3 regions of the Metabacillus litoralis genome follow, and region 1 is predicted to be linked to each of the others. Evidence: riboswitches for the same ligand, from Rfam matches in the RefSeq annotation. Region 1 holds a riboswitch; each other region holds the start of a gene.
What was found. Region 1 has a riboswitch for S-adenosylmethionine ahead of D9842_RS19980 (transporter substrate-binding domain-containing protein). Riboswitches for the same ligand answer to the same signal wherever they lie in the genome.

Region 1 (4,615 bases):
CTAGTAAAATAAAAGTTCTTCCTGTTACATTACAGGCCTTCGTATATTCTGAAAAATTATTACTTACCAAACCTCTTAAGTGAAAAAATTGAAAGATCAAATGTGCTTTGTCCAATTACAGCTAACTCGCTTAATACTTCTCCCAGTACACTTGCAAATTTAAAACCATGTCCAGAAAAGCCACAAGCAAAAATGATGTGATCATGCTCAGGATGGTGATCGATGATAAAATCATTGTCGCTTGAAAGTGTATATAAACACGTTTTACCTTGATTCAAGGCTCCATTTGCTTCAGGCATGTAGTTTTTAAGGAAAAACCGGAGCTCTTCTTCATCTGTATGATAATGTCCAAAATTCTGAGTATGCTTGTTTGGATCAATTGCTTGTCCACCATCTGATTTGCCAATTTTAAGACCTGTTCCAGCTATGTTTGGAAATCCGTAACACATATTTTCCTTATCCTCTATATAAAAAGACGGGAAGTTACTGATATCATAAAGGTCAGCAGGTGTGTTAAACCAGCCAAAGGCCTTACGAGTTGGCTGAATAGGAAGTGCTAAATCAGGCAACAGCTTAGATGCCCATGCACCAGCAGTAACAATGACCTTTTTAGCCCAAAACACCTTATTTTCAGTTATGATTTTAACGAAAGATTTATGATCTGTTTCAATTTGCTGAACAGGAGTATTTGTCTCAAGCTGTGCTCCATGATGAATAGCGATTTCTTTGTAGGCTTGAATAGCATTTTCACTATAAATGAACCCTGATTCTGCTTCAAAGCATCCAATAAAATGTTCTGGAACAGAAAATCCCGGCCACCTTCTCTTCACCTCATTGCTAGTAAGTACCTCTAATGGCAATTCATATTTATTTGCAGCAGCAATTGTTTCCTGTAGAAATGCAGAGTCTTTTGGTCCGAGTCCTATAACACCTGTTTTCTCAAAGATCTTATAGCCAGTTTGTGCTTCTAAATCCTCCCATAATTGTTGAGCACGTTTAACTAAGCTTACATACTGTCTGCCTTCACCATAGGCATGCCGAATCATTCGAGTATCTCCATGGTGGCTTCCACGATTATGTGGCGGATCAAAGGCATCAATTAACACAGTCTTTACTTGCTGTTGTGCTAAAAAGGCACCAGCTGCCATTCCCATCGTTCCTGCACCGATGATTGCTACGTCAAAAATGTGTTTCTTTTCCAAGCTATGTGCCTCCTATCTCTTTCATCAGTTGTAATGTTACAATGTTTAAAATAATAAAATTTAATAGATTCCTGGACTTTTAAATGGTTAAATTTATAGGAATTCTGCTAAAAATGGGATATTAGTAAAAAATTGTTTGACAATAGTCTTAATATTAAATAATATCATACTATACTAAAAACTGAATATCTTATCACGAGAGACTGAGGGACAGGCCCGACGACGTCCAGCAACCATCATTTATGAAAGGTGCTAATTCCTGCAGAGTGTTTCATTCTGAGAGATAAGGTTTAGATAGAAAAAGCCTCTTTCTGATTGAAGGAGGCTTTTTTGTTTGATAAAAGAACCGAGAAAGACTAAATTGCCATATATAATAATTCGAAATTTACATAAAATTTAAAATAATCATTGCAATACCAATTCTATTCGTTATAATAGCACTATTATTCCTATGAATTTAGTGAGAATTAATATTTACATCATAATGAAAAAAGGAGTCAATGAAATGAAAAGAAAATCTCGATTACTTGTACCAATGATTGCACTATTAGGCTTAGCTGGAATAGTAAGTGGTTGTTCATCAAAAGAAACTGCAAAAGAAGAAACAGGTGATAAAGTCATTTTAGTTGGAACACAAAATGATTATCCACCTTTTGCTTTTGCTGATGAGAACAATGAACTTACTGGATATGATATTGACGTAGTGAAGGAAATTGATAAAAAGCTAGATGGTTATACGTTTGAATTTGTTGCTACACCTTGGGATAGTATGTTTCTTGCATTAGAATCAAATAAAATTCAAGCAGTTGCAGATCAAATAGCAAAAACACCTGAACGTGAAGAGAAATACTTATTTACAGATGAATCTTATTTTGCTGCAGAAACCGTCATTGTTGTGAAATCTGGTCGAACAGATATTAAGTCAATAGAAGATTTAGAGGGTAAAAAGGTCGGAGCGTTGGCTGGCGATTCTTATACGCTTTTGCTAGAAGAACATAATAAGAAAGCTGAAAATGACATTATTCTAAAATATAGCGAAAGTGGTACTCCTTCAGAGATTTTACAAGATGTACAAAATGGACGCATTGATGCCTATGTTAATGATCCAATCATGATTAATACGGTTTTGGAAAAATATGATCTTGATGTAGAGATTGTTGGACAGCCTATCGTTCAAGATGATATGGGAATTGTATTTAAAGATGAGAAGCAGGGTGAGGAATTAAAAGCACTGGTCGATCCTGTTATTAAGCAACTGAAAGAAGATGGAACGTTAGCTGAACTTTCGAAAAAGTGGACTGGTGGAGAATATATCCCTGAATAAGGTTGAAGAAGGGAATTCAAAATGGAAAATTTATTAGATATTGGTTTTTTAATAGAAAGCTTTCCTGCTGTTGTTGCAAGGTTACCAATTACAATTGGCATTGCGGTAGGCTCATTAATTATAAGTTTATTTATTGGACTTGCCACAGCACTTATAAAAATCTATCAAGTTCCAGTATTAAAGACAATTTCTTCTTTTTACGTTTCTTTTATTAGAGGTACACCATTGTTGGTGCAGATTTATCTTGTTTTTTATGGCATACCAAAAGTAATTTATTTAATTCAAACGGAATACGGTTTGCTTCAAAATTTTGATGTGAACATTATTGCTCCAGAGATTTATGCATTATTAGCCTTTTCAATTAATTTGGGTGCGTATTTGTCTGAAACGATCAGATCAGCCATTGAATCTGTTGATCGAGGTCAGTTTGAGGCGGCTAAAGCAATAGGGATGAGTTCAACCCAAATGATGCTTAAAATCATCTTCCCGCAGGCCTTAACAGTCGCAATACCTAACCTGGGAAATATGTTCATCAGTACGATTAAGGATACTTCCCTTGTTTTTATTATTGGCGTTATTGATATTATGGGACAAGCCAAAATTATGGGCTCACGCGGACTGGCCTTTTTTGAAGTGTATATAGCTGTTTCGATTATTTACTGGATTTTATGTATCGTTGTTGAGAGATTACTTGTTTTAGTAGAGAAACGTGTCCGGAGATATGAAAGAGGGATTGCCTCATGATTAAATTAGAAAATATCCATAAATACTTTGATCAGCAGCATGTGTTAAAAGGGATTGATCTTTCTATTAACAAAGGAGAAGTTGTTTCTATTTTAGGTCCAAGTGGTTCAGGGAAATCAACATTATTACGCTGTATAAATTTCCTTGAAACTCCTACAAGTGGTGTTGTTGAGATTAATGATAAAAGAGTAGATGTTCAATCAGCAGGTAAGGCAGATATTTTGTCACTAAGAACTTCAACAGGAATGGTCTTTCAACAGTATAATTTATTTAAAAATTTAACTGTGCTACAAAATGTCATGATTGGCTTGACCAGTGTGAAGCGCATGAATTCAGTTGAGGCTAGTAAGGTAGGAAAAGATCTTCTTGAAAAGGTTGGCTTGAAAGATCGATTAAATCATTATCCAGCACAGCTTTCAGGAGGACAACAGCAAAGGGTTGGAATTGCTAGAGCGCTAGCATTAAATCCAGAAGTGTTATTGTTTGATGAACCAACCTCCTCTCTCGACCCAGAATTAGTTGATGAAGTTTTATCCGTGATAAAAGCTGTTGCAAATGAAGGAAATACAATGCTGATTGTGACTCATGAGCTTAATTTTGCACGTGAGATCTCTGACCGAGTTGTTTTTATGGAAGATGGAATAATTCTTGAAGAAGGAACGGCAGAACAAATTTTTAGCAATCCTAGCGTTGAAAGAACGAGGAAATTTTTAAGTAAAGTATTAAAGAAGTAATGGTTTGATTCCTTCTTGTAGCTTTACGGTAGGAAGGAAAAGGATGAAATGAACCCGATTGAACAAATTTTAAGGGATTTCCCGATGATGATACTTGATGGAGCTATGGCAACTGAGCTTGAGAATTATGGATGCAACTTAAATGATCGATTATGGTCAGCCAAAATACTATTAGAAAATCCAGAATTAATTAAGCAGGTTCATACAGATTATTTTAAAGCTGGTGCAGATTGTGCCATAACAGCAAGTTACCAAGCCACTGTTGAAGGATATAAAGAAAGAGGTTTATCCGACGAAGAGGCAATTGAGTTAATTAAAAAGTCTGTCCACCTTGCAGCAGAGGCCCGTGATGAGTTTTGGGCAGAGGTTCATCAGCCCTCAAATCGACCAAAGCCGCTAGTGGCTGCTTCTGTTGGGCCATACGGAGCGTTTCTTGCAGATGGCTCCGAATATCGGGGTGATTATCCATTAAATGAAGAAGAATTGGTCGTTTTTCATAGAGAAAGAATGAAAATCTTGGTAGAAGCGGGTGCTGATATCCTTGCTTGTGAAACGATTCCTTGTCTTTTAGAGGCAAAAGCAATCGTTAGAGTTTTAAAGGAATTTCCGGA
Region 2 (4,615 bases), 1.2 Mb from region 1:
TTCGTTAAGTTGATACACTTTGCATAGCAACCACCTTCAATATTAAAAATGCCAGAAGTAGACCATCCATGTTCATCATCACCAATTAAACGACGGTTAGGGTCAGCAGATAACGTTGTTTTCCCTGTGCCAGAAAGTCCAAAAAACAGAGCAACATCACCTTCAAAGCCAACATTTGCTGAGCAATGCATAGGGAGGATGTTATTTTCAGGTAATAATAAATTCATAACTGAGAATACAGATTTCTTCATTTCGCCAGCATATTCAGTGCCACCGATTAAAATCGTTCTTTTCTCAAAGGAAATGATAATGAATGTTTCTGATTTTGTACCATCAACTTCTGGATCAGCTTTAAAATGAGGAGCTGATAAAATAGTAAAAGGTAGTTCCTTTGACTCGTTTTCTTGTTCTTGGTCTTTAATAAACAGTTGACTTGCAAAAAGATTATGCCAGGCAAACTCATTTATAATTTTTAGTGGTAACTGAAAGCGAGGGTCAGCACCTGCAAATCCATCAAATATAAAGATTTCATCTCGTTTCTTAAGGTGTGAAATCATTTTACTGTATAAGCGATCAAATGCCTCTTCTGAAATAGGCTGATTCACTGGACCCCAATTTATTTTACTTTTTACTGAACTTTCGTCTACAATAAACTTATCCTCTGGTGATCTCCCGGTATAAGCTCCGGTTGTTGCTCGAATTGCACCTGTTGATGTTAATAATCCTTCTTTACGTTCAAGTACTTTCTCAACAAGCTGTGCAACTGATAAATTATGTTTTGCATTCTCCCCATTAACAAGCTGATTAAGCTCATTTGTTATATCTGTAATATTCATCCCCATTACCTTCCTTCTAGAAAAGAATAATTTCCCTTATGTTGATAATTAGTATAACACATTAATTTTAATAAAACATACTATTTAGTGATTTGCTATCATTAAATTTTTGAATTGAAAAAATATTTTGCTATTAGAAAAACTTAAGCTTTGTACAACACATCACACTAGCACAATGTAGAAAAACAATTGATATTTATATTTCTATAGGATATGGGACACAATAGTGATAGACATCTATCAAATATTTTAATAAATCAATGGTAATAGTTGTCGATTTTTGTTGACACCAATAGGTTAGTGCGCTATGATATGTCCTTGAACGGATTCTCTTATCCCGAGCTGGTGGAGGGACAGGCCCTATGAAACCCAGCAACCTGCTATCAAAGGAAAGCGGCGACTGCGCACTAATTATATAGTTTTATTGAACAGTTTTCTTAGGTCTAGAATGATGCGAGAGCATCATTCAAGCAAGCGACAGCTTGCTTAGGCAACAAAGACCAATCTGTGGAACTATGTTAAACCGACGCAATCTAGAACGACATTTTCCGACGCAAAGGTGCTAACCTGAAGCAAGGCGAAAGCCCTTGATCGATAAGAGCGAAAGGCGATGAACGATGATAAACCTTTCCTCACATGGGAAAGGTTTTTTTTGATAACAGAAAAAAGTATTCTTCATTAGAGTTTTACCAGGACAAGCATGTGGTAAAGGTACATAATACTTCTGTTCACAAAATATGCCAACGTGATTTTCTAAAGGTCATACTTTGGGAAGAGTTCCGGATCAAATGAATGAACATGAATATGAGGAGGAAGCTTTTAATTATGTCTAAAAAACGTCTTTTTACTTCAGAATCTGTAACAGAAGGCCATCCAGATAAGATCTGTGACCAAATTTCAGATTCAATTCTTGATGCAATTATTGCAAAAGATCCAAATGCACGTGTAGCGTGTGAAACTTCTGTTACTACTGGTTTAGTGTTAGTTGCAGGAGAAATTACAACTAGTACGTATGTAGATATCCCAAAAATTGTCCGTGAAACAATCAAAGACATTGGTTACACTCGTGCTAAGTATGGTTTTGATGCGGAAACTTGTGCTGTATTAACATCAATCGATGAGCAATCAGCAGATATCGCTATGGGTGTAGACCAAGCTCTAGAAGCTCGTGAAGGTCAAATGTCAGATGAGGAAATTGAAGCAATTGGTGCAGGGGACCAAGGTTTAATGTTCGGGTTTGCATGTAATGAAACAAAAGAATTAATGCCACTTCCAATTTCGTTAGCACATAAATTATCACGTCGCTTAACAGAGGTTCGTAAAGATGAAATTCTTCCATACTTACGTCCTGATGGAAAAACACAGGTAACTGTTGAATATGATGAAAATAATAAACCAGTTCGTATTGATACAATTGTTATTTCAACTCAACATCATCCTGAAGTTACACTTGAGCAAATCCAGCGTAACCTAAAAGAGTATGTTATTAATCCTGTTGTTCCTGCAGAATTAATTGATGAAGAAACAAAATACTTTATTAATCCAACAGGTCGCTTCGTTATTGGTGGACCACAAGGAGATGCTGGATTAACTGGACGTAAAATCATTGTTGATACTTACGGTGGATATGCACGTCATGGCGGTGGAGCATTCTCTGGTAAAGATGCAACAAAGGTTGACCGTTCTGCAGCATATGCAGCTCGCTATGTAGCGAAAAACATCGTTGCAGCTGGTTTAGCTGATAAATGTGAAGTTCAATTAGCATATGCAATTGGCGTAGCACAGCCAGTATCTATTTCAATTGATACGTTCGGAACAGGAAAAGTTTCTGAAGAAGTATTAGTAGAAGTTGTTCGCAGTAATTTCGATTTACGTCCTGCTGGAATTATTAAAATGCTTGACTTAAGACGTCCTATTTACAAACAAACTGCAGCTTACGGACATTTTGGCCGTAATGATCTTGATCTTCCTTGGGAAAGAACAGATAAAGCAGATGCTTTAAATAAAGCTGCATTACAATAAGGTATAAAAGGTCTGATGTGAATGTTCACATCAGACCTTTTTTGTTGGAGCCAAGTTCGTTTGGGAATACAAGCGTAAACGTAGTACCTTTGCCGAGCTTACTATTGAATTCCATTCTACCCCCGTGCAAAAGAACTAATTGTTTTACAATAGCTAGTCCTAACCCAGTACCGCCTTCTTTACGGTTCCTTGCTTTATCTGCACGATAAAAACGTTCACCAATATGCATAATATCTTCTTCTGACATCCCGATTCCATTATCAGCAATAGAAAAGAAGATGCTTTCTTGATTTTGTGAGAGAGAGATCGAGATCGTTCCAGGTTTATCTGAGTATCTTATTGCGTTTTCAAGAAGGTTATATATAATTTGTTGTAGGCGGTCATGACTACCTATAATAATGATTTCATCGTCTAAGTGTTGCTGAAGGATTAATTGTTTTTCTTGGAGACGATGATAAAATCGATCCACAGTGTCATTTACTAATTGAGAGAAGGCAATAGGCTCTTTTATTAAAGGGTAATTTTCTCCTTCAAGCTGAGCTAAATCTAATAAATCATTAACAAGTCTTTGCATTCTCTCAGATTCTCGCTGAATAAGGGAAAGGTATTTTTCAGCTTCATCCTCAGTTTCATATAGTTTTTCTTGAAGCACCTCACTATATCCCTTTACATAACTTAATGGAGTTCTTAGTTCATGGGCGACGTTGGCTAAGAAGTCTTTTTTCTTTTGATCTGACTCATCCAATGCCTCTGACATCTGATTAAAGGTTTTGGATAATCCACCAATTTCATCAGACGTTCTTACGGGAATTCGATTTTTGAAGTTTCCTTTAGCAAGTTCTTTAGCATATTTTCTCATCTCATGGATAGGTTGCAAAATCGTATTGCTCATTGAATTCACGATTTTAAAGATAACTAAAAAGAAAATAATGCCAACAGCAATTAACAAAGGTGTTGTTCTATTAAAAACCTCTTCAATAGGGGCAAGCGGTAAATAAAGATAAATAATACCGACTAACTTATTATCATCAAGTAAGGGCACGACAACACCCATGATTTGTCGGTCAAATCTTTCTTCATAGCCTATCTTGATTAAATGCTCTCCACGTAATAAGTTTCTTCGCTCTTCTTCGCTAATTAAACCCTCATGATTAATTTCAAATGGTAAACATGCACTCAATTCTCTCGGGTTATTAACCAATAAAATCTCTGATTCACTAATTGTGTTATACCAACTAAGATGGGTCTTAAACTCATCTGAAATTTCGCCTGATGTATAACTACTTGCTAGCTTTAATCCTTCATTTAAAAGAGACTGCTCCACTTCATTTACATAAAGATTTCGATATAAATAATGAATAAATAAAAATGAAAACAAGATTGAAACACAGAGGATAACAGCAAATAATAGGCGGATTTTTGTTTTTAACGAACTAGATGACCAATTACATTTCAGCTTCAAATTTATAGCCAACCCCCCAAACTGTTTGAATACTGTTTGCTGCAGCATCTAACTTTAGTCTCAATGTTTTGATATGGGTGTCAACCGTTCTTTCACTTCCTGTATAATCAATCCCCCAAATCTTCTCAAGTAAATGCTCTCTAGAGAATACTTGAGATTTATGGGTTGCAAGAAATAAAAGTAATTCGTACTCTTTGAGTGTTAAGGATAAGGGTTTTTCATGACAAAATGCTCTTCTGGATTTTAATTCAAAGGAGATTGAACCAAAGTTTTGTCGATTATCCTGGAGTTGGTT
Region 3 (4,615 bases), 940 kb from region 1:
ATAATAGGAGGAAGAAGATGAAAGAGAAACTTTATCGCCCAGAAACTGTAACCATTCATGGAGGGTTAAAGAAAGATTCAATGACAGGTGCAAGAGCTGTTCCAATTTATCAATCAAATGCTTATTTATTTGAAAATACCGAGCATGCGGCAAATTTATTTGGATTAAAGGAGCCTGGATATATTTATACAAGAATTCATAATCCAACTTCATCTGTCTTTGAAGAAAGAATTGCTGAACTGGAAGGTGGAATCGGAAGTTTAGCTGTAGCAAGTGGAATGGCAGCGATTACATTGTCAGTTTTAAACCTAGCTGGTTCTGGTGATGAAATCGTATCAGCCTCTACATTATATGGAGGTACATATAACTTATTTGCTAACACATTACCAAAGTACGGAATCAATACGGTTTTTGTTGATCCAAAGAATCCGGAAAATTTCCGATCTGCTATTACTCCGAAAACAAAAGCTATTTTTGCAGAGACAATTGGAAATCCAAGCTTAGATGTTCTTGATATCGAGGCAGTTGCTGAAATTGCTCATGAAGCTGGAATTCCATTGATTGTGGATAACACATTTGCCACACCGTATCTATGCAGACCTATCGATCATGGTGCCGACATTGTTGTTCATTCTGCAACAAAATGGTTGCTTGGGAATGGTACAACTCTTGGTGGAGTCATTGTAGATGGAGGTAAATTTGACTGGAATAGTCCAAAATTCCCTGGGTTTACAACTCCTGATCCTAGCTATCATGATTTAGTTTATGCTGAAGCATTAGGAGAACAAGCGTATATTATTAAAGCGAGAGTTCAGTTATTAAGAGATTTAGGCCCAGCTATTAGCCCATACAATGCCTTTCAATTTAATCTTGGTCTAGAAACCCTTCATGTCCGTATGAAGGAACATGTATCAAATGCAAGGAAAATGGTGCAATATTTAGAAAGTCACCCAGCTGTTGAGTGGGTTCTATACCCTGAAAATAGCCAACACCCTGCGAAGGACTTAGCTGCTAAATACTTACCTAAGGGTGCTGGTTCTGTAGTAGTATTCGGTATCAAGGGCGGAAGAGAGGCTGGTGCAGCTCTTATTAACAACGTTGAACTTTGGTCACATGTAGCAAATGTTGGAGATGCGAAAAGCTTAATCATTCATCCTGCGAGTACAACTCATCAACAACTAGGCGTTGAAGATTTAAAGAAATCTGGTGTAACAGAAGATTTGATCCGCTTATCAGTAGGAATTGAACATATAGAGGATTTAATAGAAGATTTAGATCAAGCTATTTTTGAAGCAACAGGTGTAAAAGGAATGGAGAAAGTAAATTCTTAATTAATGAAATATTCTAATAATATTATTTATTGTATAATATTGAAAAGGGTTGCAGATAAATGCAACCCTTTTCATATTTGAAATGTAAAATCACAGTGAAAAAAGTAAGCTATTTTAAGAAAATAAATAATTGACATTGATTTTCAACACATGATACAATCACAATCGTACTTAAAAAGACAATCAAATATTTAACTCTTATCAAGAGAGGTGGAGGGAAGTGCCCGATGAAGCCCGGCAACCATCAGTTCATTCTGAAATGGTGCCAATTCACACAAAGCAGATGCTTTGAGAGATGAGAGAAAGGTATTCAAGCGCCTTTCTGCTCATTTTGCAGGAAGGTTTTTTATATGTAAAAAAATGAACGGTAGAAAATAGTAAAGGAATAAAGGAAGAAGGTGACAAAATGATAACATTATCAAATGTTAATAAAGTTTATAAAACAAAGAGCGGCTCTGTTCAAGCTGTTAACAATGTAAACCTTGAAATTAAAAAAGGTGAAATATTCGGAGTTATAGGATATAGTGGAGCCGGAAAAAGTTCATTGATCCGTTTGTTAAATGGACTAGAAAAACCAACTAGTGGGGAAGTCGTTGTGGCAGGTAGTCAGATTGGCTCAATTTCTGGTACAAAGTTGCGTAAAGCACGCTTAGAAATAAGCATGATCTTTCAACACTTTAACTTATTGTGGTCAAGAACAGTGAGAGAGAATATTGCATTTCCTTTAGAAATTGCAGGAGTAAGTAAAGCGAAACGACTTAAACGTGTTGATGAGCTTATTAAGCTGGTTGGACTGGAAGGAAGAGAGAATGCATACCCTTCTCAACTTAGTGGTGGTCAAAAACAACGTGTTGGGATTGCCAGAGCGTTAGCGAATAATCCCAAGGTTTTATTATGTGATGAAGCTACATCAGCACTTGATCCCCAAACAACAGATTCAATTCTAGACCTGCTTGTTGATATTAATAAACGACTAGGCTTAACAATCGTATTAATTACACATGAAATGCATGTCATTCGTAAAATTTGTCATCGAGTAGCTGTTATGGAAAATGGTGAAGTGGTTGAACAAGGAAATGTATTGGATGTTTTCAGAAACCCTCAGAAACCTATAACAAAAACGTTCGTTAAACAAATCTCAGAGCCGGATGATACGAAGGAAGCAATTGACCTACTACTAGAAAATTATCGTTCTGGAAAAGTACTTCAGCTAACATTTGTTGGTGAAGGTACAGAAAGACCATTGATTAGCAATATTATTAGGAAATTTAATATTGAAGTGAATATTGTACAAGGTAAAATTTCACAAACGCAAAATGGCTCTTATGGTTCATTATTTTTGCATATAGATGGAGATCTTGATGAAATTAACCGTGCAGTTGCTTATATTGGAGAACAACAAGTAGAAGTGGAGGTGCTGGCGAATGCTTAATCAGTTTCTTCCAAATGTAAAATGGGAAAAAGTATGGGAGGCAACTTATGAAACAACTTACATGACAGGAGTTTCGGTTGTCGTCACTTTTTTCTTAGGAATTATACTTGGTTTACTTTTATTCTTAACTTCAAAAGGCAATATCTGGGGTAACAGTATACTTAATACAATTTTATCTGGAATCGTAAATATATTTCGGTCAATTCCGTTTATTATCCTTGTTATTTTACTCTTACCCTTCACTAAAGTTGTAGTTGGGTCAATTCTGGGAGAAAATGCTGCTTTACCCGCACTAATTATTGGATCCGCTCCATTTTACGCAAGGATGGTTGAGCTTGCTTTAAGGGAAGTTGACAAAGGTGTTATTGAAGCAGCTAAATCGATGGGAGCAAAAACGTCGACAATTATGTTGAGAGTACTATTACCGGAATCTTTACCAGCTTTGGTTTCAGGGATTACAGTTACTGCAATCGCATTGGTTGGTTATACAGCTATGGCCGGAGTAGTAGGTGCTGGAGGTCTTGGTGACCTTGCTTATCGAGAAGGATTCCAGCGTAATAATTTTGAAGTAACCATTGTAGCAACCATTTTTATCTTAATTATTGTGTTTATTATCCAATTTATTGGAGATATATTAGTTAAAGCTATCGATAAACGTTAGGAGGAAAAAATGATGAAAAAATATCTTTTATCACTAGTATTAACAATTTTCGCTATTCTACTTGTTGCATGTGGCGGAGGCGAAAATGAAACAACTCAAGAAGAAAACACAGGGACTGAGCAAGAAACGAAAGTACTAAAAGTTGGAGCGACAACTGTTCCTCATGCAGAAATTTTAGAAGAAGCAAAACCACTGTTAGCAGACAAAGGTATTGAATTAGACATCGAAGAGTTTTCAGATTATCCATTAATTAACCCAGCGCTTGCTGAAGGTGACCTGGATGCAAACTATTTCCAGCATGTTCCATATTTAGACAATGCAATTAAAGAAAATGATTTTGATCTTGCAAATGTTGGAGCAATTCATATTGAGCCTTTTGGTATTTACTCAAAAGAATACAAAACACTTGAAGAGTTACCTGAAGGTGCAAAAATTATCATGAGTAACAACGTTGCAGAAATGGGACGCGTGTTAGCACTACTTGAAGAAAAAGGTCTAATTAAATTAAATCCAGGTGTTGATAAAATTAATGCAACAAAAGATGATATCGTTGAAAATGCTAAAAACCTAGAAATTGATGATAGTGTTGCACCAGAAATGTTGGCAAGTGCTTATGAAAATAACGAAGGTGATGCAGTTATTATCAATGGTAACTACGCACTTGCAGCAGGATTAAATCCAGCAGAAGATGCTGTAGCTCTAGAAGCTGGTGAAAATAACCCTTATGCAAACATCATTGTTGTTCGTAGTGAGGATAAAGACAAGGAAGAGATTAAGACTCTTGTAGAAGTATTAAAATCTCAAGAAATTAAGGATTTTATTAATACAAAATACCCAGGTTCAGTACTGCCTGTAAATGACTAATTTAAGAAATCTTTTAAGAGATCTGTAAACACAGGTCTCTTTTTTTATTGGATTCTTCAGTCACCAAGTTTGTATACAATGGTTTGAAAAATACATACTATTACTGATTGATTAAGTTATGAATGGAGTTGTTATTGAAAATGGAATATCATGAACCTAGAAATTCTACGGAAGCTGCTTTACATGAATATAAAAGTGGATTAGGTACTTTCACACAAAAGATGCCGGAGATTGCACGCCATTATAATGCTTTTACTGAAGCTTGTTTTGCTGAAGGGACACTATCAAAAAAAGAAAAACATTTAATTGCATTAGGAATTGCAGTGA

Region 2: another riboswitch for S-adenosylmethionine. It lies ahead of metK (methionine adenosyltransferase); the one in region 1 lies ahead of D9842_RS19980 (transporter substrate-binding domain-containing protein).
Region 3: another riboswitch for S-adenosylmethionine. It lies ahead of D9842_RS15835 (methionine ABC transporter ATP-binding protein); the one in region 1 lies ahead of D9842_RS19980 (transporter substrate-binding domain-containing protein).

What each region holds. Positions count from the first base shown of each region.
Region 1 covers NZ_CP033043.1:4,104,068-4,108,682, reverse strand. Annotated here, with positions in the region: gene solA (N-methyl-L-tryptophan oxidase) at 60-1,202, opposite strand; SAM riboswitch class I at 1,390-1,492, shown strand; gene D9842_RS19980 (transporter substrate-binding domain-containing protein) at 1,708-2,526, shown strand; gene D9842_RS19975 (amino acid ABC transporter permease) at 2,548-3,270, shown strand; gene D9842_RS19970 (amino acid ABC transporter ATP-binding protein) at 3,267-4,004, shown strand; gene mmuM (homocysteine S-methyltransferase) at 4,053-4,615, shown strand, end outside.
Region 2 covers NZ_CP033043.1:2,913,157-2,917,771, reverse strand. Annotated here, with positions in the region: gene pckA (phosphoenolpyruvate carboxykinase (ATP)) at 1-836, opposite strand, end outside; SAM riboswitch class I at 1,166-1,437, shown strand; gene metK (methionine adenosyltransferase) at 1,662-2,858, shown strand; gene D9842_RS14490 (sensor histidine kinase) at 2,884-4,320, opposite strand; gene D9842_RS14485 (response regulator transcription factor) at 4,304-4,615, opposite strand, start outside.
Region 3 covers NZ_CP033043.1:3,167,757-3,172,371, reverse strand. Annotated here, with positions in the region: gene D9842_RS15840 (O-acetylhomoserine aminocarboxypropyltransferase/cysteine synthase family protein) at 18-1,331, shown strand; SAM riboswitch class I at 1,527-1,633, shown strand; gene D9842_RS15835 (methionine ABC transporter ATP-binding protein) at 1,738-2,763, shown strand; gene D9842_RS15830 (methionine ABC transporter permease) at 2,756-3,424, shown strand; gene D9842_RS15825 (MetQ/NlpA family ABC transporter substrate-binding protein) at 3,437-4,288, shown strand; gene D9842_RS15820 (carboxymuconolactone decarboxylase family protein) at 4,429-4,615, shown strand, end outside.